Regions from separate parts of the Pseudomonas sp. EA_35y_Pfl2_R5 genome, predicted to be linked through region 1. Evidence: predicted binding sites of a transcription regulator. Region 1 holds the regulator's gene; each other region holds the start of a gene.

What was found. The regulator FliA, encoded in region 1, starts transcription of late flagellar genes. The targets are predictions, from matches to a motif close to CTAAAGTTTNNNNNNNNNNNGCCGNTAA.
Region 2: a site for FliA is predicted at 2,050-2,077, ahead of AACX99_RS11615 (flagellar protein MotY). Genes of this name have one in related genera too.
Region 3: a site for FliA is predicted at 2,142-2,169, ahead of AACX99_RS09215 (methyl-accepting chemotaxis protein). Genes of this name have one in related genera too.
Region 4: a site for FliA is predicted at 4,058-4,085, ahead of AACX99_RS19660 (methyl-accepting chemotaxis protein). Genes of this name have one in related genera too.

The regions. Positions count from the first base shown of each region.
Region 1 covers NZ_CAXAOW010000005.1:179,808-185,613, reverse strand. Annotated here, with positions in the region: gene flhA (flagellar biosynthesis protein FlhA) at 1-829, shown strand, start outside; gene flhF (flagellar biosynthesis protein FlhF) at 845-2,146, shown strand; gene fleN (flagellar synthesis regulator FleN) at 2,224-3,054, shown strand; gene fliA (RNA polymerase sigma factor FliA) at 3,051-3,797, shown strand; gene AACX99_RS12150 (chemotaxis response regulator CheY) at 3,894-4,268, shown strand; gene AACX99_RS12145 (protein phosphatase CheZ) at 4,288-5,076, shown strand; gene AACX99_RS12140 (chemotaxis protein CheA) at 5,088-5,806, shown strand, end outside.
Region 2 covers NZ_CAXAOW010000005.1:61,325-67,130, reverse strand. Annotated here, with positions in the region: gene AACX99_RS11630 (NAD-glutamate dehydrogenase) at 1-94, shown strand, start outside; gene rnt (ribonuclease T) at 191-862, opposite strand; gene pyrC (dihydroorotase) at 859-1,905, opposite strand; gene AACX99_RS11615 (flagellar protein MotY) at 2,111-3,028, shown strand; gene AACX99_RS11610 (argininosuccinate synthase) at 3,160-4,377, shown strand; gene gloA (lactoylglutathione lyase) at 4,472-4,864, shown strand; gene AACX99_RS11600 (PA3496 family putative envelope integrity protein) at 4,935-5,114, opposite strand; gene nth (endonuclease III) at 5,364-5,806, opposite strand, start outside.
Region 3 covers NZ_CAXAOW010000003.1:432,733-438,538, reverse strand. Annotated here, with positions in the region: gene AACX99_RS09220 (pectin acetylesterase-family hydrolase) at 1-51, opposite strand, end outside; gene AACX99_RS09215 (methyl-accepting chemotaxis protein) at 408-2,090, opposite strand; gene AACX99_RS09210 (Na+/H+ antiporter family protein) at 2,210-3,529, opposite strand; partial or broken gene AACX99_RS22210 (PDC sensor domain-containing protein) at 3,808-5,094, shown strand; gene AACX99_RS22205 (methyl-accepting chemotaxis protein) at 5,197-5,806, shown strand, end outside.
Region 4 covers NZ_CAXAOW010000017.1:3,053-8,858, forward strand. Annotated here, with positions in the region: gene AACX99_RS19640 (imelysin family protein) at 1-118, shown strand, start outside; gene AACX99_RS19645 (di-heme oxidoreductase family protein) at 412-1,827, shown strand; gene AACX99_RS19650 (imelysin family protein) at 1,838-2,899, shown strand; gene AACX99_RS19655 (DUF1513 domain-containing protein) at 2,909-4,018, shown strand; gene AACX99_RS19660 (methyl-accepting chemotaxis protein) at 4,212-5,806, shown strand, end outside.

The DNA.
Region 1 (5,806 bases):
CGTCAGCGTAGCCGAGGCTGAGGTGTATCCGGACCGCGAATTGGCGATTAATCCCGGCCAGGTGTTCGGCCCGCTCAACGGCATCACCGCCAAAGACCCGGCATTTGGCCTGGAGGCGGTGTGGATCGACCCGACTCAGCGCGATCAGGCGCAGTCCCTCGGCTACACCGTGGTTGACGCCAGCACCGTGGTTGCCACACATCTCAATCAAGTGCTGCACAAGCATGCTCACGAGCTGCTCGGCCATGAGGAAGTGCAGCAGTTGATGCAGTTGTTGGCCAAGAGCTCGCCCAAGCTGGCTGAAGAGCTGGTGCCAGGAATGATTTCTCTGTCGACCTTGCTCAAGGTGTTGCAGAGTTTGTTGCAGGAGCAGGTGCCGGTGCGCGATATCCGCACCATCGCCGAGGCCATCGCCAATGTCGCGGTGAAGAGTCAAGATCCCGCCGCGATGGTGGCTGCGGTACGTGTCGCGTTGGCCCGCGCAATCGTGCAAAGCATTGTGGGACTAGAGCTGGAGCTGCCTGTGATCACCTTGGAACCCAGGTTGGAACAGATATTGCTCAACAGTATTCAGAAAGCCGGTCAAGGCTCCGAGGAGGGCATCCTCCTGGAGCCTGGCATGGCCGAGAAGCTGCAGCGTTCCCTGGTGGAAGCGGCGCAGCGCCAGGAGATGCTCGGCAAGCCAGTGATTTTGCTGGTGGCCGGTCCGGTCCGGGCGATGCTCTCGCGATTCGCGCGGCTGGCGGTTCCGAGTATCCATGTATTGGCATACCAGGAAATTCCGGATAACAAGCAGGTCACCATCGTTGCGACGGTGGGGCAGAACTAACCGAGGTTACAGGCCATGCAGGTCAAACGCTTTTTCGCCGCCGATATGCGAACCGCCATGAAGCTGGTGCGTGATGAGTTGGGTGCCGATGCCTCGATCATTGGCAATCGTCGGGTAGCCGGCGGTGTCGAACTGACCGCCGCGCTGGATTATCAGGTGCCTGCCGCACCGGCTCGCCAGCCCAACCCGGCGCTGGAAGCCGAGTTGCGCAAGACTCAGGCAAAAATCGCTACGGCCCAGGCTGAGCTGAGCACCCGCACCCAGGTCGATGCTGGCAAGGACCGCCAGCTGTTTGGCGCAGCCGACAGCCTGCCTGCTGATAGCTTGGCTGCCGTAATGCGTAAATCGCAGGCGGCGCCTGCTGCGGCCACCGATCAGCGCGCGCTGGATGCCATGCGTTTCGAACTGCACGGCCTGCGCGAATTGATTGAAGTGCAGCTGGGCTCCATTGCCTGGGGCCAATTGCAGACCCGCCGCCCGCAGCAGGCCAATTTGTGGCGTCGCCTGCAGCGCATGGGGCTGTCGGCCGAATTGTCGAAGGCGCTGCTGGAGCGTGTCAGCGGCGTGAACGAACCTCGTCAGGCCTGGCGCATGTTGCTCGCGCACCTGGCTCATGCAATCAAAACGCCGAAGCAGGAACCGATGGATGAGGGCGGTGTGATCGCTTTGGTGGGGCCGGCCGGCATGGGCAAGACCACCACCCTGGCCAAGCTGGCCGCGCGCTACGTGCTCAAGTACGGCGCGCAGCATATTGCCCTGGTCAGCCTGGACAGCTACCGCATTGGTGCTCAGGAGCAACTCAAGACGCTGGGGCGCATTCTCAATGTCCCAGTGACCTTGGTTGACCCCGGTCAGTCATTGACCCAGGCTTTGGCCCCATTGGCACGTAAGCGTGTGGTATTGATCGATACTGCAGGCTTACCCGCTAATGATCCGGCCCTGCGCATGCAACTGGAAACGCTGGCCAGCCGTGGTGTCAACGCTAAAAATTATCTGGTAATGGCGGCCACCAGCCAGAGTCAAGTCCTGAAAGCCGCCTACCATAGTTATAAGCGCTGCGGTTTGTCTGGCTGCATCCTGACCAAGGCGGATGAAGCGACGAGTCTGGGTGAGGTTTTAGGACTGGCTATTAGCCAGCGTCTACCGGTAGCCTATCTTACTGATGGGCCACGCATTCCCGATGATTTGCAGGTTCCGCGCAGTCATCAATTGGTTAGTCGGGCCGTGGGGCTGCAGGCCAATCAAGATCCAAGCGAGGATACGATGGCGGAGATGTTTGCCGGCCTTTACCAGCAACCTGCACGACGCGTGAGTTAAGTGCCATGCTGTTGGAATTGAACCGCGCTTAGCCGACCAAGTGGCTCCAGTCGAAGTTAGACAAGGTGTGTAGAAATATGGGTATGCATCCCGTACAGGTGATTGCGGTGACCGGCGGCAAAGGTGGCGTCGGTAAGACCAATGTGTCGGTGAACCTGGCGTTGGCCCTGGCTGATCTTGGTCGCCGGGTGATGCTGATGGACGCCGACCTGGGCTTGGCCAACGTCGATGTGCTGCTTGGTCTGAGCGCCAAGCGCACCCTGGAAGACGTCATCAGTGGTGAATGTGAACTGCGCGATGTGCTGTTGCAGGGCCCCGGTGGCGTTCGCATCGTGCCGGCTGCGTCTGGCATTCAGAGCATGGTGCAGCTGTCGCCCATGCAGCATGCTGGGCTGATCCAGGCGTTCAGCGATATCAGTGACAACCTCGATGTGCTGATTATCGACACCGCCGCCGGTATCGGTGATGGCGTGGTCAGCTTCGTGCGCGCGGCTCAGGAAGTGCTGGTGGTGGTGTGTGATGAGCCAACGTCGATTACTGACGCCTATGCGCTGATCAAACTGCTTAACCGCGATCACGGCATGAATCGTTTCCGCGTATTGGCCAACATGGCTCACAGCCCGCAGGAAGGTCGTAACCTCTTTGCTAAGCTGACTAAAGTCACTGACCGCTTTCTCGACGTTGCCCTGCAGTACGTAGGTGCAGTTCCTTATGACGAGTCAGTGCGCAAGGCCGTGCAGAAACAGCGTGCGGTTTATGAAGCCTTCCCGCGTTCGAAGTGCGCGCTGGCGTTCAAGGCGATAGCCCAAAAAGTCGATGCCTGGCCATTACCGGCCAATCCGCGTGGTCATTTGGAGTTTTTCGTTGAGCGTCTGGTGCAGCAACCGATCGCAGACACGGCCATATGACAGCAGCTTCTGGACTTCGTATGTATAGCAAGGCGCAGGCGCAGGATTCCCAACATCAATTGATCGAGCGCTACGCGCCCTTGGTCAAACGCATCGCCTACCACCTGTTGGCGCGCTTGCCGGCTAATGTGCAGGTCGACGACTTGATCCAGGCTGGGATGATCGGCTTGCTCGAAGCGTCAAAAAAATACGACTCCAGTAAAGGTGCCAGCTTTGAGACCTTCGCCGGTATTCGCATTCGCGGCTCCATGCTTGATGAAGTGCGTAAAGGGGACTGGGCCCCACGCTCAGTGCATCGCAATAGCCGCATGGTCAGCGACGCGATTAGAAAAATTGAGGCCAGAACCGGCAGAGACGCTAAAGATCAAGAGGTTGCGGCCGAACTCCAATTGAGTCTCGAGGATTACTACGGCATTCTTGGCGACACTTTAGGCAGCCGCCTGTTCAGCTTTGACGACCTTTTGCAGGACGGCGAGCACGGTGGGCTGGGTGAAGACGCTGGCAGCAACCATCTCGAACCTTCTCGTGATCTGGAAGATGAACGCTTTCAGGCGGCCTTGGCAGATGCCATTGCCAACCTGCCGGAGCGCGAGCGCCTAGTGTTAGCGCTATATTACGATGAAGAATTGAATCTTAAAGAGATCGGTGAGGTGTTGGGGGTTAGCGAATCACGTGTAAGCCAACTACACAGTCAGTGTGCCGCTCGTTTACGCGCTCGTTTGGGCGAGTGGCGCGCACATTGAGTTTACTCGCTAACGCTAGGCCGGTTTCACGATTAAAAGCGTACACAGGGTGCTGGGTGCGTTTGGGACTGTACGGAGGTCGACTTGGACAAGAACATGAAAATCCTCATCGTTGATGACTTTTCAACGATGCGACGGATCATCAAGAACCTCCTGCGTGACTTGGGGTTCACCAACACAGCGGAAGCCGATGATGGCGTGACCGCGCTGCCCATGCTGCAGAGCGGCAGTTTCGATTTTCTGGTGACGGACTGGAACATGCCCGGTATGACGGGTATCGACCTGCTGCGTGCAGTGCGTGCGGATGAGCGCCTGAAAACTCTGCCGGTGTTGATGGTAACCGCTGAGGCCAAGCGCGATCAGATCATCGAAGCAGCCCAGGCTGGTGTTAACGGTTATGTAGTCAAGCCGTTCACTGCCCAGGTACTGAAAGAGAAGATTGAAAAAATCTTCGAACGCGTCAACGGCTGATGTCTGCCATGAGGTTGCTATGGAACATAAAGATTCCGCTCAGGGTGATCTTGAGTCGTCCCTGAAACACAACGCTCGCCAACTGGTAGATAGCCTGGAACAAGGCAACTTTGGTGAAGCGGTACAGCTGATACATGAGCTCAACAAAGCGCGTGACCGCGGCTTGTATCACGAAGTCGGCAAGCTGACCCGTGAGCTGCACAACGCCATCGTCAACTTCCAGCTAGATCCCCGTGTGCCACACGCCACTGAGGTCTCGCAAATTACCGATGCCACCGAACGCCTGAATTACGTGGTGACGATGACCGAGAAAGCGGCCAATCGCACCATGGATCTGGTTGAGCAGAGCGCACCATTGGTTAATGACCTCAGTGATGAGGCGCAGAGTCTGAGCGCTGACTGGGGGCGCTTTATGCGCCGCGAGATGAGCGCCGATGGCTTTCGTGAGTTGGCCAAGCGTGTGGAGTTGTTTCTCGCGCGTAGCGAGCGTGACGGCGCCAAGATATCGGGTCACCTCAACGATATTCTCCTGGCTCAGGACTATCAGGATCTGACGGGGCAGGTGATCAAGCGTGTAACCCAGCTGGTGACCGAGGTGGAAAGCAATCTGCTGAAACTGGTGTTGATGGCCAGCCAGGTAGACCAGTTCGCCGGCATTGAGCACAACCATGAGCTGCTACGCGCCGAACAAGAACAACAAAAAGAGCCTTCCCGTGGTGAAGGTCCGCAGATTCATGCCGATAAGCGTGAAGACGTCGCATCCAATCAGGATGATGTCGACGACCTGCTTTCCAGTCTGGGATTTTAGGAGCACGTCTTATGAGCTTCGGCGCCGATGAAGAAATCCTCCAGGACTTCCTGGTAGAGGCCGGCGAGATTCTTGAACTACTGTCCGAGCAGCTGGTAGAGCTGGAAAGCCGCCCGGACGACATGAATCTGCTCAACGCTATTTTTCGCGGGTTTCATACCGTCAAAGGTGGTGCCGGTTTTCTCCAGCTCAATGAGCTGGTGGAATGCTGCCATATCGCAGAAAACGTCTTCGACATCCTGCGTAAGGGTGAGCGGCGCGTCGACTCCGCGTTGATGGATGTGGTGCTAGAAGCACTGGATGCCGTCAACAGCATGTTTACTCAGGTCCGTGAACGTACCGATCTGACTCCGGCCACCCCTGAGCTGTTGGCCGCCCTGGCACGCCTGGCTGAGCCGGCAGGTGCTGAGGAAACCGCGCCGGCTGAAGTGCACGCTGAGCCTGAACCCGAGGTTGAACAGGCTGCCGGCGATATTACTGACAGTGAATTCGAGCAATTGCTGGGCGCCCTGGATGAGGCGCCGACGCAAGCCTCCAGCGCCGCCAGCAGTGATGAGATTACCGATGATGAATTCGAGTCCCTGCTTGATCAACTGCATGGCAAAGGTCAGTTCGTAGCGCCCGACGTGGCGGCTGCACCTGCCGCGCCTGTTGCTGCTGCACCTGTGGCAACAGCAGCGGCTGGTGATGAAATCACCGATGATGAATTTGAGTCACTGCTCGATCAGTT
Region 2 (5,806 bases), 120 kb from region 1:
GATGCTGGGAGAGTTGCGTGCCGCGACTGCTACCGACTACGCCATGTACGCTGTGGCCAATCGTGAGTTGATGGACCTGGCGCAAAGCGCCTGATAGAAGCAGCGCAGGTTTGACCTGCGCTGTTGCATATAAAAGCCCCGCAGATGCGGGGCTTTTATATGGATGACTGCTTTGCGCTACAAGGGCAGGTCAGTCATCGAAGTCCATCCAGCCGCCCATCTCTTTCCACCGATTGACGATGCCGCAGAACAATTCGGCAGTCTTCTCGGTGTCGTAACGGGCCGAGTGTGCTTCCTTGCCGTCGAAGTCGATGCCGGCGGCTTGGCAGGCTTTGGCCAGTACGGTCTGGCCATAGGCGAGGCCCGCCAGGGTGGCGGTGTCGAAGCTGGAGAACGGGTGGAACGGGTTGCGCTTGATGCCGGTACGGTTCACTGCAGCATTGAGAAAGCCCAGGTCGAAGCTGCTGTTGTGGCCGACCAGGATCGCCCGCTTGCAGCTGTTGGATTTCAGCGATTTGCGCAGGCTGCGGAAAATTTCTGTCAACGCGTGCTCTTCGGTGACGGCCATGCGTAACGGGTGATCGAGTTTGATGCCGGTAAAGTCCAGCGCCGCCTGCTCGATATTGGCACCCTCGAATGGCTCGATGCGGAAGAACTGGGTGTGCTCTGGATAAAGGAAACCGCCTTCGTCCATGCCAATGGTGGTGGCCGCGATTTCCAGCAGGGCATCGGTGGCGCTGTTGAAACCACCGGTTTCCACATCCACGACCACCGGCAGGTAACCGCGAAAGCGCGCCGCCATAGGGTGGCGCGGGCCGGAGTTAGAGCTCTCTAGTTCGTCTTCGTACAGGTCTTCGCTCACGCGTTTGCCTCCAGCAGGCGCCAGCGTAGGGTTTCACCCGCACGCAAAGGAATAACCGACAGTTCGCCTAGCGGTAGGCTCGCCGGGGCGGTCCAGTCTTCGCGAATCAGGGTGATGCTGTCGGTGTTGCGCGGTAGGCCGTAGAAGTCGGCGCCATTGAGGCTGGCGAAGGCTTCCAGCTTATCCAGGGCATTACGTTGCTCGAAGGCTTCGGCATACAACTCGATGGCGGCGTAGGCGGTGTAGCAGCCGGCACAGCCACAGGCGGCTTCTTTGGCGTGCTGGGCATGTGGCGCTGAGTCGGTGCCGAGGAAGAACTTGGCACTGCCACTGGTGGCCGCATCCAGCAGGGCTTCCTGGTGGGTGTTGCGCTTGAGGATCGGCAGGCAATAGAAGTGCGGACGAATACCACCAACCAGCATGTGGTTACGGTTGTAGAGCAGGTGGTGGGCGGTGATGGTGGCGCCGACGTTGGCCGAAGCGCCTTGCACAAACTCCACCGCATCACGGGTGGTGATGTGTTCGAACACCACTTTCAGGGTTGGGAAGCGTTCTACCACACGGCTCAGGTGTTCACCGATAAAGACCTTTTCGCGGTCGAACACATCGATCTCGCTGCGCGTCACTTCACCGTGCACCAGCAGCGGCAGACCGACTTCGGCCATGGCTTCGAGCACCGGGAAAATCTTGTCGATACTGGTCACGCCGGAATCGGAGTTGGTGGTTGCACCCGCCGGGTAGAGCTTGGCCGCATGTACGAAGCCCGAGGCTTTAGCCGTGCGCACATCTTCAGGCTGAGTCAGGTCGGTGAGGTACAGCACCATCAGCGGCTCGAAGCGGCTACCGGCAGGGCGGGCATCGAGAATGCGCTGGCGATAGGCGTCGGCTTCGCTGGCGTTGCGCACCGGCGGTACCAGGTTGGGCATGATGATGGCGCGGCCGAAGGTGCGGGCTACATCGCCGACGGTGTGCGGCAGAACGCCGCCGTCGCGCAGGTGGATGTGCCAGTCGTCGGGACGCAGCAGGGTAAGGCGGTCAGTCATGGAAGCTTCCAGGCGGGCAAAACGTGGCGAGAATGCTACCGGAAAAGCCCCGTGGCAGCACGTTGAAAGCGGGCGCGGTGGGTAAAGCTGACTGAAGGCAGTGCTGTGCTCGGGTTGTGCCTGCGTAAGTGGCATAAAGCACGGCTCAAGTTTTCCGCTGTGGCACCGATAGACAACAGGTAAGCCGTATTACCTGGAGCCTGTCGTGCGACCCTATCCACTCGTGGTGCTTTGCCTATTGGCAAGCCAGCCGGCCATTGGCATCAGTTTCCAGACGCGTCTGGAGAAGATCGAATGGCAGGTCGATGGCGATCAGTTCGAGTGCCGCCTGTCGCAGCCGATCACCGATTTCGGTTCCGGGGTGTTTGTGCGCCGTGCCGGCGAGCAAGTCACCTTCAGCCTGAAAGCCCGCGAGCGCTGGCTGGGTGCCGGCAATGCAACCTTGCTGGCGGCCGCTGCGCCCTGGCAGCCGGGGCGCGGTGATATCAACCTAGGTTCGGTCACCGTGGTGCCGGCAGAGGTGCTGTTCAACAGTTCCCAGGAGCAGGGCACGCGCTTACTCACCGGCCTACTGGAAGGCCGCAGCCCGCTGGTGAGGCATCGTGCGGCGATGGGCGGTGATGCGGTTGAAGTTCGCTTGCTGCCAGCCAAATTTGGCAAGGCATACAACGATTATCTGGATTGCACGGCCAAACTTCTGCCGGTGAATTTCGATCAGGTGCGCAAGAGCCAGGTCGGCTTTCCGGGTGGCGGTATCGATCTGGAGCCGCTGGCTCAGGCCAAGCTGGATATCATCCTGAGCTTTCTCAAGGCCGACCCCAGCGTCAATCGCATTCAGCTCGATGGCCATGCCGACAATAGCGGCAATCGGCTGACCAATCGTGACCTGTCGCGCCGCCGCGCGCTGGCCGTGATGGAGTACCTCAAGGCCGGTGGTATTCCTGCCGAGCAGATCACCATGCGCTTCCATGGTGAGCGCTATCCGGTGGCGCCGAACACTAATGAAGCCAACCGTGCGAAGAATCGCCGGGTAACCATTCTTCTAGATCGGGTGCCGGAGGCGGCAGTGCCGTCTGCACCTGCTCCGGCCCCTGAAGCGACTGACCCAGCGGCTACTTCCTAGCGCCTGCTATTCGTCAGTTGTTCAACAATTATCCGTCGCTTGGCCGTCACAAGCTGTCGCGCCTCTGTAAATCAGGCGCCGTGACCAGTAGAATCACGGGTTTTCCCGCACAACCCCGTGGAGTTGATGGCATGGCCGACGTAAACAAGGTAGTCCTGGCATATTCCGGTGGCCTGGACACTTCCGTGATCCTCAAGTGGCTGCAAGATACCTATAACTGCGAAGTGGTGACCTTCACCGCAGACCTCGGCCAGGGTGAGGAAGTCGAGCCGGCACGCGCCAAGGCCAAGGCCATGGGCGTCAAGGAAATCTACATCGACGATTTGCGCGAAGAATTCGTGCGTGACTTCGTCTATCCGATGTTCCGTGCCAACACCGTCTACGAAGGCGAGTACCTGCTGGGCACGTCTATCGCTCGCCCGCTGATCGCCAAGCGCTTGATTGAAATCGCCAACGAGACCGGTGCCGATGCCATTTCCCATGGCGCCACCGGCAAGGGCAACGACCAAGTGCGTTTCGAGCTGGGTGCCTACGCACTGAAGCCTGGCGTGAAAGTCATCGCCCCGTGGCGCGAATGGGACCTGCTGTCGCGCGAGAAGCTGATGGACTACGCCGAAAAGCATGCCATCCCGATCGAGCGTCACGGGAAGAAGAAGTCGCCGTACTCCATGGATGCCAACCTGCTGCACATCTCCTATGAGGGCGGCGTGCTGGAAGACACCTGGACCGAGCACGAAGAAGACATGTGGAAATGGACTGTCTCCCCCGAGGCAGCGCCTGACGCACCTACCTATATCGAGCTGACCTACCGCAAGGGCGACATCGTTGCCATCGACGGTAAGGAAATGAGCCCGGCCACCGTGCTGGCCGAACTCAACCGCATCGGCGGTGAGAACGGTATCGGCCGTCTGGATATCGTCGAGAACCGTTTTGTCGGCATGAAGTCCCGTGGCTGCTACGAGACGCCCGGCGGCACCATCATGCTCAAGGGCCACCGCGCCATCGAGTCGATCACCCTCGACCGCGAAGTCGCTCACCTGAAAGACGAGCTGATGCCCAAATATGCCAGCCTGATCTACAACGGTTTCTGGTGGAGCCCTGAGCGTCTGATGCTGCAACAGATGATCGACGCCTCCCAGGCCAATGTGAATGGTGTGGTGCGCATGAAGTTGTACAAGGGCAATGTGATCATCACCGGCCGCAAGTCTGATGATTCGCTGTTCGACGCCAATATCGCCACCTTCGAAGAAGATGGCGGCGCATACAACCAGCAGGATGCGGCCGGCTTTATCAAGCTCAACGCTCTGCGCATGCGCATCGCGGCGGGCAAAGGGCGCAAGATGCTCTGATAAACTTGAGCACCTGAGCCACACCAAACCCCGGCCATAAGCCGGGGTTTGCATTTATAAGCCCGCAAGATGGGCAATGATGAGGAGAAACCAGATGAGACTGCTGCACACCATGCTGCGCGTCGGCGATATGGATAAATCCATCGCGTTCTACACCGAAGTGCTGGGCATGACCCTGCTCCGCCGCAAGGATTACCCAGAAGGGCAGTTCACCCTGGCCTTTGTCGGTTATGGCGATGAGGCGCATAACAGCGTGATTGAGCTGACCCATAACTGGGGTGTGGGCAGTTACGAGCTGGGCACTGGTTATGGCCATATCGCCTTGGAAGTGGCCGATGTGTACAAGGCCTGCGAAGACATTCGCACCCGCGGCGGTAAGATCACCCGCGAGCCAGGGCCGATGAAGCACGGCACCAGCATTCTGGCGTTTGTCGAGGATCCGGACGGCTACAAGATTGAGCTGTTATCGCCATCGCGCGCCGATTAGGGCCCGCTGCATCTTGCTGAGCAACAAAAAAGCCCCGCTGCGTAGCGGGGCTTTTTTGCTGGAGACAACGTTAAAGGTCGAAGTCGTATTCGGCCAATTGCTTGTGCAAGCGGCGCTCTTCGAGGAAGTTGTCGATGATCCGGCGCTTGGTCAGGTTGGTCTTGGCAACCTCTACCGGTGCTTCGGCGTCATCCGCTTCTTCGGCAACAAAATCTTCATCCAGCGCAAGATCTTCTTTGTCAGTGCTCATAAATTCACTCCAGGCTACCAGGGCCATTCAGCTGCTGTGAAAACTACTGCGCTCGGTCATGCTGCGTTGGAAACAGGCTCAAACTGCTCATTTACAGCTCGTAAACTCCGCGTGTTCGCCTGTTTCCGCCTTGCCTGACCTTCGCTCGCTACGTTTTCACACAACCTGATTTGCGCACCTTATAGCGGCAAAACTTGAGCGGGTAAAAAAGATTTTTTCAATTAGCTTATTGAGCGGCTGAATAGCGGCTCAATCGTCGGAGGTTTTCTGTTTGTATTCGCACAGATCTTCGATGCGGCAGCTGCCGCAGCGCGGCTTGCGCGCCTGACACACGTAGCGGCCGTGGAGGATCAGCCAGTGGTGTGAATCGAGGAGAAATTCCTTGGGCACGAATTTCATCAGCTTTTTTTCCACCTCCAGCACGTCCTTGCCAGGGGCAATACCGGTGCGGTTACTGACGCGGAAAATATGCGTGTCCACCGCCATCGCCAGCTGGCGGAACGCGGTGTTGAGCACCACGTTGGCGGTCTTGCGCCCGACCCCGGGCAGTGCTTCGAGGTCTTCGCGGTTATCCGGCACCTGGCTGCCGTGCTTCTCAATGAGCATGCGACAGGCTTCGATAACGTTCTTCGCCTTGCTGTTGTACAGGCCGATGGTCTTGATATAGCCGCTCAGCCCCTCCACGCCCAGGG
Region 3 (5,806 bases), on a different contig from region 1:
CGAAACCATCAGCGGCGCGACGCAGCGCCGAAGAGTTATCGCTACAGACATGGTGAGTCCCTCATCTTATTGTCAGCGATGGGTCCACATACCCGAGCCGTTATATGAAGTACCTCCAGTGTTACCCGAAATCAGCTGTTCCCTACTGGAAGCTGCTCATAAACGCACCGAAGCAGCAGTAACTGCGCGTACCCAAACGTATCGCCGCTGCTTAAACTTCAAGCCAGCCTGGCGATTCGTGCACGTTAGTCCAAGAAACTCCCGCTAACCACAGGAGAACATACTTATTGGATATAGCGCGGCGGTTTTTAAGCTGCTGTCGTTATCTGCCGGCGCGTCATTTCTGCATTCACATGCGCAATAAAAAGGGAAGCTTGGCTTCCCTTTTTATGTGGCTGCGTTAGGTGCTATATGCGGAACTGACGGACCAGAGCACCTAGGCGTTCACCCAGCCCGGCTAGGTTGCGAGCGGTTTGCGCGCCCTGCTGGGTTTCGTCGGCCACGCTGTCCACCGCCACGGCAATCTTGTGCACACTGCGGTTGATCTCTTCGGCCACGGCGGTTTGCTCCTCGGCGGCGCTGGCGATCTGCGCGTTCATTGCGTTGATGGTGCCGATCAATTGTGCAATGGCATCCAACGAGGTACCGGCCAGATTGGCCTGCTCGCTGGTGACATCACCCGCATCGCTAGAGCGGCGCATCGATGTCACAGCATCCTGAGTCCCCTTCTGCAGACGGTCGATCATGCCCTGAATTTCCTGGGTGCTCTGCTGCGTGCGGCTGGCCAACGCGCGCACTTCATCGGCTACCACGGCAAAGCCGCGCCCCGCTTCACCGGCTCGCGCGGCCTCAATGGCGGCGTTAAGAGCTAGCAGATTGGTCTGCTCGGCGATTGAGCGGATCACATCGAGCACGCTGACAATCGACGACACGTCCTTCTGCAGAGTGTCGAGGGATACGCCGCTGTCGCGGATGTCCTGCACCAGGGTATGGATGCGCTCGATGCTGCCATCGACCACCTTTTTCGCTGCCTGGCCTTCGGTGTCGGTCTTCTGCGCTGCTTCTGCTGCACCCTGAGCACTTTGCGCGACCTCATGGGCAGCGGCAGACATTTCATTGATAGCGGTGGCCACCTGATCGGTCTCATGGCGCTGACGCTCCATAGCCTCTTCCGAGCGCTGCGTCTGGGCTGAGACCTGGCCAACCAGTTCAGTCAGTTGGCCGGTCATATCGACGATCTGCCGTACCAAACCGTGGATCTTCTCGACAAAACGGTTGAACGAGCCCGCCAGTTGTCCCAGCTCATCGTCACCATTGATCGGCAGGCGGCGCGTCAGGTCACCTTCACCTGCGGCGATGTCATCGAGGTTGTCCTTGATCTGCTGCAGCGGGCGCAGGAAGGTGTTGCTCAGCACCACACCGACAATGCCGAATATCACCAGCAGCACGGCAGCAATCACCATGATGCTGGTGATGATGGTGCTGATGCGCTCGTCGATTTCAACCTGTACTTGGGCGATTTGCGCCTCGATACCGTCAAGGTTGATCGCCGTGCCCAGCGCCATATCCCACTTCGGCAGGTAGTAGCTGTAGGCCATTTTCGGTACCAGCACCGCATCATTGGTCGGCAGTGGCGAGCTGTAATTGACGTAGTAGCTGTTGTTCTTGGCGACATTCACCAGTTCACGGTTGATGTACACGCCATTCGGATCACGGCGATCGGCCAGGCTCTTGCCGACATCCACCGGGCTGTCGCCGCGGAACAGGCGCACCACATTGGAGTCGTGGCCGAAGAAATAACCGTCCTTGCCGAATTTGATTTTCGACAGAATGGCGATGGCTTGTTCGCGGCTGGCCATATCGCCTTGCGCGGCACCGTCATACAGCGACTGCACCGAACCCAGGGCAATTTGTACGTAATGCTGCAGCTCGTTGCGGCTCTCCTGCAGCAGGCGCTCGCGGGTCTCCTCAACCTCTTGGGCTGCCAGGTTCTGTAACACCTTGGCGGCGGCACCACTGAGTACCAGGGCAAACAGCACCACCGGTACCAGTGCCAACAGCACTACTTTTGATTTCAAGGTAAGACGCATCGGGCAGGTCCTTGCTAAGCGATACAGCGGAATAAAAACGGGGCAACCGGTATATCGGTTGCCCCGCTGAAAGGTTGAGTCACCTACAGCTGTAGCGCTTCAGACGACCCCGAACCCGATTAGATCACCATAGCTGCTGCCCAACCGAATACCAGCAGGGGCAGGTTGTAGTGCAGGAAGGTCGGTACCACGCTGTCCCAGATATGGTTGTGCTGGCCATCGACGTTAAGCCCGGCGGTTGGACCGAGGGTCGAATCGGAGGCTGGCGAGCCGGCATCCCCCAGCGCGCCGGCAGTGCCGACGATGCACAAGATGGCCAACGGGCTGAAGCCCAACTGCAGGCCCAGCGGTACAAAGATTGCGGCGATGATCGGCACGGTGGAGAACGATGAGCCAATGCCCATGGTCACCAGCAGTCCCACCAATAGCATAAGCAGTGCGCCCAACGCCTTGTCATGACCGATCAGCTCGGCGGAGCTGTCGACCAGGCTTTTCACCTCGCCAGTGGCTTTCATCACTTCGGCAAAACCGGCGGCGGCGATCATGATAAAGCCGATCATCGCCATCATTTTCATGCCTTCGGTAAACAGGCCATCGGCCTCTTTCCAGCGCACCACGCCGGACACCGAGAAAATGATGAAACCCACCAGGGCGCCGATGATCATCGAGTCCAGCCACAGCTGCACGACAAACGCCGCGACAATCGCCACGCCCGCCACCAGAAGGCTCAGTGGGTTGTAGGCAACATCAACGCGCTCGGCCTGCTCGATCTTGCTCAGGTCATACACACGTTTTTTGCGGTAGCTGAACAGCACCGCTACCAGCAAGCCGCACAGCATGCCCAATGCGGGAATCGCCATAGCCTTGGTCACTTCCAAACCTTGGGTATCGACGCCGCCACTGGCGACATTGGCCAGCAAAATGTCATTGAGGAAAATCCCGCCAAAACCCACCGGCAGAAACATATAAGGCGTAATCAGGCCGAAGGTCAGCACACAAGCAATCAGGCGACGGTCGAGCTGCAGCTTGCTCAGTACATAAAGCAGCGGCGGCACCAGCAGCGGGATAAAAGCGATATGAATCGGCAGGATGTTCTGCGAGGAAATAGCCACTGCCAGCAACAGCACAATCAGCAACCACTTGAGCAGCCCTGCGCCTTTGGCGTCCTGCTTGCCGACCATGGCCAGAGCCTTGTCTGCCAGAGCGTGAGCCAAGCCGGATTTGGCAATTGCCACGGCAAAGGCACCAAGCAAGGCATAGGACAACGCCACTGTCGCGCCGCCGCCCAGGCCTTTATTGAACGCCGCCAGCGAGCCTTCAATCCCCAGCCCCCCGAGCAGACCACCGGCCAATGCACCGACGATCAAAGCCACCACCACATGCACACGGCACAAGCTGAGAATCAGCATGATCCCCACTGCCGCAACGACTGCGTTCATCAAGTTACTCCCGCAATTTAAAGAGGTCCGCGAAGGTCTTAACCTTCTCTGGATGCTGCGCCGGTTCGGCGAAGGGCGCGTACTCTGCACAATGCTGACCGACCTGTCAAAACACCCGTAAATTATTCTGTACAAGGCGTTGCTAATTTCGATTACCCTGCACCTTTATAGCCGCTACTGGCCTGCGATTTGCTCTGCTTTACTTAACCTGAAACTTAAAGAAAAGCTTCTAAGCGCCGATAGGCGCTCTAAGCCTCTGTCATAAAAAGGTCCTGAAAATGCTGTTCAGCCGACTTTCCATCCAGTTGAAAATCACCCTACTGGCCGGCCTGTGCTTGCTGGCTATTGTTGCCGTGCTGGTTTCGGCCTCGGTCATTCAGGCCTCGCGCAGCGCCAGCCTGGTCAAGCAGTCCAGCTCGACCATGCTGCAGGAGTCCGCACAGTTGCGTATGTCGGCGCGCGGCGAATCTCAGGCGCTGCAAATCCAGCGCTATTTTATGGACGCCTATCAGTACGGGCGCGGTGCGGCCACGCAGGTATTGTTTATTCGTGAGCAGGCCGAAAAACGCTTTCTCGATGCCTTCGATCTACGTGAAGACCTGACTCGTCAGGTACGCAGTGCATTGGAAGCCAACCGCAGTTTGCTGGGTATTTATGTCGCGTTCGAGCCCAACGCGCTGGACGGCAAGGATGAGCTGTTTGCCGATCAGGAAAATCTCGGCAGCAATGACAAAGGTCGCTTTTCGATCTACTGGTCACAGGGCGATAACGGCGAACTCAGCTCCGAGGTCATGACCGAAGAAAACCTCAACGACACCACACCAGGTATCAGCGGCGCGCCCTATAACGCTTGGTACAGCTGCCCATTGCAGCAAAAGAAGGTGTGTCTGCTTGATCCCTATATCGATGAGGCTGACGGGGTAAAAACCCTGATGACCAGCATCGCCTTCCCGCTGGAAAAAGGCGGCAAAGTGATCGGCGTACTCGGTGTGGACATCAGCCTGGCCAGCCTGCAGGAGCTGAGTACCAGCGCGCATCAAGGCCTGTTCGACGGTGCTGGACATGTCAGCATCATCAGCCCGGCGGGCTTGCTCGCAGGCCATAGCCGTGACAGCAGCCTGCTAGGCGGGAAACTGGAAAAAGCCTTCACCGACCAACACCGCGAAATACTCAGTTTGGTCGCAACTAATCGTCCGGAAACCTTGCACCATGAAGGGGCGTTGCAAGTACTGCAACCGCTGCTGCCTATCCCCGAGTCACAACCCTGGGGCGTGTTAATGGAGGTGCCGGAAAAGGTTCTGCTGGCACCGGCGGCTCGCCTTGAGACGCAAATGGATGAAATGGGCACACGCAGCACCGCCGTGTCTTTAGGCCTGGGGCTAGCTGCCGGCGTGGTGGGTATTCTGCTGATCTGGCTAACCGCGCTGGGTGTCACTCGGCCAATTCTCGGTGTAGCGGCGATGCTGAAAAATATCGCCAGCGGCGAAGGCGACCTCACCCGTCGCCTGGAATATGCCAAACAGGATGAACTGGGCGAACTGGCCAGTTGGTTCAATCGCTTCCTCGATAAGCTGCAGCCGATCATCGCTGACGTTAAGCGCAGCGTGCAGGACGCCCGGAGAACGGCTGATCAGTCCGCACTGATCGCCAGCCAAACCAGCAACGGCATGCAGCAGCAATACCGCGAAGTCGATCAGGTCGCCACCGCATTCCAGGAAATGAGCGCCACCGCGCAAGATGTTGCACACAACGCTGCCCAGGCCGCAGAGGCGGCACGCACCGCCGACCAAGCCAGCAGCGAAGGCATGAGCGTAATCGGCAAGACCACCTCAACTATCGAACTGCTGGCCAATGAAATGAATGTGGCCATGCAGGAAGTCGAAGGCCTGGCCAATAGCAGTGAGAAGATCGGCTCGGTACTCGAAGTGATCCGTTCGATCGCCGAACAGACCAATCTACTCGCCCTCAACGCCGCTATCGAAGCCGCCCGCGCCGGTGAAGCCGGTCGTGGTTTTGCTGTGGTGGCCGATGAAGTGCGCAACCTGGCCAAACGCACTCAGGATTCGGTAGAGGAAATTCGCCAGGTGATCGAAGGCCTGCAAAGCGGCACCAAGGAAGTGGTCAGCACCATGCACAGCAGCCATCGTCAGGCCCAGGGCAGTGTCGAGCAGGTAGAACAGGCTGTCGCCGTACTGCAACGGATCAGTCAGGCGGTCAGCGTGATTACCGATATGAACCTGCAGATCGCCAGTGCCGCCGAAGAACAGAGCTCGGTGG
Region 4 (5,806 bases), on a different contig from region 1:
GCAGATCGTACGTGACGCCATCGCCGCGCTGGTCAAGCAGACCGGCGCAATCGAGCAGGCAGCTGGCAAACTGGGGATCAGTGATCTGAATCCGGATACCGCTGACCACAGCTTCTAACCGCGTAGGACTTGCTGCGCGTCGGCGATACGGCGTTAGAAATGGCCTCGGGCTGCTCATTTACAGCCAGTAAACTCCGCGCCCTCGGCCATTTCTGCCTTGTCTCGCTCTAGCTCGCGAAGTCCGAAGGTTAGTGCCTAATAAAGCCGCGACTCCTTAACGAAGTCGCGGCTTTTTATTGCCTGTTGTGACCTGCGACCTTTGACCACCATCGATAATGCAAATCTGTCTTATTTAAAACCTGGCGGACTGTTAAGATCGGCCGCCTGTTTTTCTGCTGCGGATGTTCTTTCATGTTTGCGCCGCATCGCATTGCGCTGCTGTTGGCCTTGAGCCTGAGCCTGGTCGCCTGCGATAAAAATCCACAGTTCACTGAGGCCGAGCCCGGCGAAGCCTTGTCTGCGGGCAGCACCACCGTGCGCAAGGCAGATCAGAACGCCTTCTCCCTGCCGTCAGCCAATCTGTCGCCCTTACGGCGCCTGGATTTCAGTGTCGGCAACAGCTTCTTTCGCAACCCCTGGGTCAGCGCACCAGCAACCACTACCGCGCGTGACGGCCTCGGCCCGTTGTTCAACACCAACGGCTGCCAGAACTGCCATATCAAGGACGGCCGCGGCCATCCGCCGGCGCCTGATGCGCAGAGCGCAGCGTCGATGCTGGTACGCCTGTCGATTCCATCGGGCAGCGAGCACGCCGAAATCATCCAACGCCTCGGCGTACTGGCCGAACCCACCTATGGCGGCCAGCTGCAGGACATGGCCAACCCGGGCGTCGCGCCCGAAGGCAAGGTGCGCGTCAGTTACAGCACACAATTGGTCAACTTTGCCGATGGTCATCAGGTCGAGCTGCGCAAGCCCAAGCTAGAAATCAGCCAGCTCGGTTACGGCGCCCTGCATCCCGACACGCTGGTCTCCGCGCGCATCGCCCCGCCGATGATTGGCCTCGGCCTGCTCGAAGCGATCCCCGAAGCGGCCATCCTGGCCAATGCCGACCCCGAGGACGGCGATGGCGATGGCATTTCCGGGCGCGCCAACCAGGTCTGGGACCGCGAGCAGCAACGCACGGTGCTCGGCCGTTTCGGCTGGAAGGCGGGCCAGCCGACGCTCAACCAGCAAAATGCCGAAGCCTTTGCCAACGATATGGGCCTGACGAGTACGCTGATTGCCCATGACAATTGCACAATGGCGCAAACCGACTGTGGCAACGCACCCCACGGCGGCGAGCCCGAGGTCAGCGACAACATCCTTGCCAGCGTGCTGTTTTACACCCGCAATCTCGGCGTGCCGGCAAGACGCGGCGCCGATACGCCGCAGGTGCTCGCCGGCAAAAACCTGTTCCACCAGACCGGCTGCCAGGGCTGCCATACCCCGCAATTCACCACCGCTGCCGATACTGCCGAGCCTGAATTGGCCAATCAGCTGATTCGCCCCTATACCGACCTCCTGCTGCACGACATGGGCGAAGGCCTGGCAGACAACCGCCCGGAATTTCTCGCCAGCGGCAGTGAGTGGCGCACCCCGCCGCTGTGGGGCATCGGCCTGACGGAAACGGTCAACGGCCATACCCAGTTCCTGCATGACGGTCGCGCGCGCAACCTGCTGGAGGCCATCCTCTGGCACGGCGGTGAGGCCGAGGCGGCCAAGCAGCAGGTGCTGACTTTCAATGCCGACGAGCGCGACGCGCTGTTGGCGTTTCTGAATTCGTTGTAAGGAGCCGCAGATGATCCGCTCACCCCTCACGCTCGCCCTGCTTAGCCTCACGCTCACTGCCTGCAGCCCAAGCAATCCGCAGCAGCAGGTCAGCCGCGCGCTTACCGATGGCGTGTTACTGCCGATTTACAGTGCCTGGAGCGAAGCTGACCGACAGCTGGCCGTCAGCGGCCAAGCTTTCTGCAGCGGACAACAGAGTCTGACCGACGCCCGCCTGGCATTCAGCAGCGCGCAAAGCGCCTGGGCCGCCGTGCAACCGGTTGCCTTCGGCCCGCTAGCCGAAGGCAACCGCGCCTGGCAGGTACAGTTCTGGCCGGACAAGAAGAACCTCGTGGCGCGTCAGGTCGAGGCGCTGGTCAACAGCAAGCCCGAGCTGACCCCAGCCGATCTGGATAAATCCAGCGTCGTGGTGCAGGGCCTGACCGCCTATGAATACCTGCTGTTCGACCCAGCCATCGACCTGGGCGTCGCCGAACAGAAAGCCCGCTACTGCCCGCTGATCGTCGCCATCGGCCAGCACCAGCAAGCGCTGGCCGCCGATGTGCTGAGACAGTGGCAAGCCAAAGACGGTATGGCCGCGCTGCTCAAGGACTTCCCCAACGCCCGCTACGCCGAAGCCCCGGAAGCAGTTGCAGAACTGCTGCGCACCCAGGTCAGCGCCCTCGACGGACTGAAGAAAAAGCTCGGCACGCCACTCGGCCGCCAGAGCAAAGGCCAGCCGCAGCCCTACCAGGCCGAAGCCTGGCGCAGCAAGGCCAGCCTGGCCAACCTCGCCGCCAGCCTGGCCAGTGCCGAACGCATCTGGCTGGGTGCCGAGCAGAATGGCATTCAAGCACTGCTCGACAGTGATCAAGACGCACTGAAACAACGTATTAATGCCGCCTACAGCGACACCCGCCAGCGCCTGGCCGCGGCCCAGCGCCCGCTCGGCGAACTGCTTAGCGACGAAGCCGGTCGTGTTGAGGTCAATGCGCTATATGACAGCCTGAATGTTTTGCATCGCCTGCATGAGTCCGAGCTGGCCAAGACCCTGGGCATCCAACTGGGCTTTAACGCCCATGACGGTGACTGAAGCATGCAGATCAATCGCCGCGCCTTTCTCGGGCTGAGCATCGCTGCTGTTGCCGCTACGGCAGCGGCCGCCGGCGCTTACGGCGGCTGGACGTTGATGCACAACAGCGCGCAGCCGCTACTGCTATCGGCGCGCAACGACAGCGCCGGCAAGCACTTCGCAGTGGGTTATAGGCTGGATGGCAGCCAGGTATTTGCCACCCAGGTCAGCGAGCGCTGCCACGATGTGATTGGCCATCCGTTTCTGCCGATGGCACTGTTTGTCGGCCGCCGCCCGAGCACCCAGAGCTACCTGATCGACACCCGTGACGGCCGCCTGCTGCAGACCCTGAATTCACCCAACCAGCGCCACTTCTATGGCCATGCGGTGTTCCATAAGGACGGCGAATGGCTGTACGCCACCGAGAACGACACCTCTGACCCCGGTCGCGGCGTACTCGGTGTCTATCGCCTGCAAGGTGAACAGTTGCTGCGCAGCAGCGAACTGTCGACCCACGGCATCGGGCCGCACCAGCTACTCTGGCTGCCAGACGGTGAAACCCTGGCGGTGGCCAACGGCGGCATCCGCACCGAGGCCGACAGCCGGGTGGAAATGAACCTTGATGCCATGCAGTCCAGCCTGGTGCTGCTGCGCCGCGACGGCAGCCTGATCAGCCAGGAGCAGCTGCCCGAACGGATGAACAGCGTGCGGCATATGGCCGTAGCCAGCGACGGCACCCTGGTCAGCGGTCAGCAATATATGGGCGAGGCCAGCGATGTGGTGCCACTGCTGGCGATCAAACGCCCCGGCCAGCCCTTCCAGCACTTCCCGGTAGCCGAGGCACAGCGCCAGTTGATGAGCCAGTACACCGCCAGCGTGGCGATCCACAGCGAGCGGCGTCTGCTAGCGTTGACCGCACCGCGCGGCAACCGGGTGTTTATCTGGGATCTGGACAGTGCCGAGCTACGCCTGGATGCGTCCCTGGCCGACTGCGCCGGCGTTGGCGCGGTAGCCGAAGGCTTTGTGGTCAGCAGTGGCGTCGGCCGTTGCCGCTTATATGACTGCCGCAGCGCCGAGATCAGCAGCCTGCCGCTACAACTCCCCGCAGGCCTGTGGGACAACCACCTGCGCCTGGCCTAGACCGCCCCACCGCTGAATCTGTAACACGCCTGCGGCACGTTAAAGAACGCTGCCGCAGAGCCGATCTATACTCCTAGCGAGCCGCTGCTTCTCGGCAATCCGGCCCAGCTGATACCAGTCGATAGGGATCTTCGCAGTTCGGGCGCGTTCAGCGTCACTGGCATCCCGCCTCCCACACTCAGGGGTATGACCCATGTTTCTGCAAAAATCCTTGCGCGCGCAAATCCTCGCCCTGCTCGGCGGCAGCCTGGCGCTGATTCTGGTCACGGCACTGGCCTGCTTCAGCTTCCTTTCCAACGGCATGCAGTCCTATCGGGGCCTACTTGAAGGACCGTTGGCGGCTTCGACGCTGATCGAATCGACCAACCTGAACTTCAAGACCCAAGTGCAGGAATGGAAGAACGTGCTGCTGCGTGGCAGCGACAAAGCCCAACTGGACAAATACTGGAGCCAGTTTGAAACGCAGGAGCGCAAGGTGCAGGACTTACTGGGCAAATTGAGCGAACTGGCCAGCGCCGACCGTGCACTGAAAACCAAGGTCGACGCGCTGCGCAGTGAGCATCAGACACTCGGCGCCAATTACCGCAAGGGCCGTGATGCTTTTGTCGCCGCCGGTGGTGACGCTGCGGTCGGCGACAAGGCAGTCTCCGGCATTGACCGCAACACCACGCAGCAGTTGGAGGCACTGTCCAGCGAACTGCATGAGCAGAGCCTGGAGCAGGCCAACCTGATCAACGCCTCGGCAGATCGCACCATTACCTTCGGCACCCTGCTGATGCTCGGCGCTACCGTGGTGATCGCGTTGTTCAGCCTATGGCTGATCAACCGCAACCTGATCAATCCAATCCGCGAGCTGATCGAGCATATTGCGCAACTTAGCCAGGGTAATTTCGGTAAGCGCGTCGACTCCACCCGCCAGGACGAGCTGGGTAATCTGGCCGTTGCCGCGAATATTCTGCGCGACTTCCTCTCCGACACCTTTACCCGCTTGAAACGCAGCACGGCGGACCTGGACATCGCCAGTGGCGAACTCAACTCCATCGCCACCCTGATGGCCCAGGGCACACGCGAACAGTTCTCGCGTACCGATCAGGTCGCCACTGCCATGCACGAAATGTCCGCCACCGCTCAGGAAGTCGCACGCCACGCTGCCGAAGCCGCCGGCGCGGCCGATGCTGCCGATAGCGCGGCGCGTCAGGGCGAAACGGTGATGCAGGCGACCATCAAAACCATTACCGATATTCGCGGCGAAATCAGCAACACCTCGGAGGTGATTCGCCGCCTGGAAGCCGATAGCGGGCGCATCGGCAAGGTACTGGAAGTAATTCGCGGCATCGCCGAGCAAACCAACCTGCTGGCGCTCAATGCCGCCATTGAGGCTGCCCGCGCCGGCGAACAAGGCCGCGGTTTTGCCGTAGTCGCGGACGAGGTGCGCACCCTGGCGCAGCGTACCGCCGAGTCCACCGCAGAAATCCACCAGATCATCGACACCGTACAAACCGGCGCGGTGAATGCGGTACGCGCCATTGAAAGCGGTCAGCAGCGCAGCGAGGAAGGCGTGACTCAGGTCACCGAGGCCGGCGCGACGCTGCAGCTGATCACCAGCGCGGTGGAAGCGATCCGCGATATGAACAGGCAGATCGCCACCGCCGCCGAAGAGCAGACCTCCGTGGCCGAAGACATCTCGCGCAACCTTACCGAGATCACCGCCATCGCCACCGCCAACCAGGAGAACGTGCAGCGCACCGAAAGCGCCGGGCAAAACCTGCAAGTCCTCTCTGGCCAACT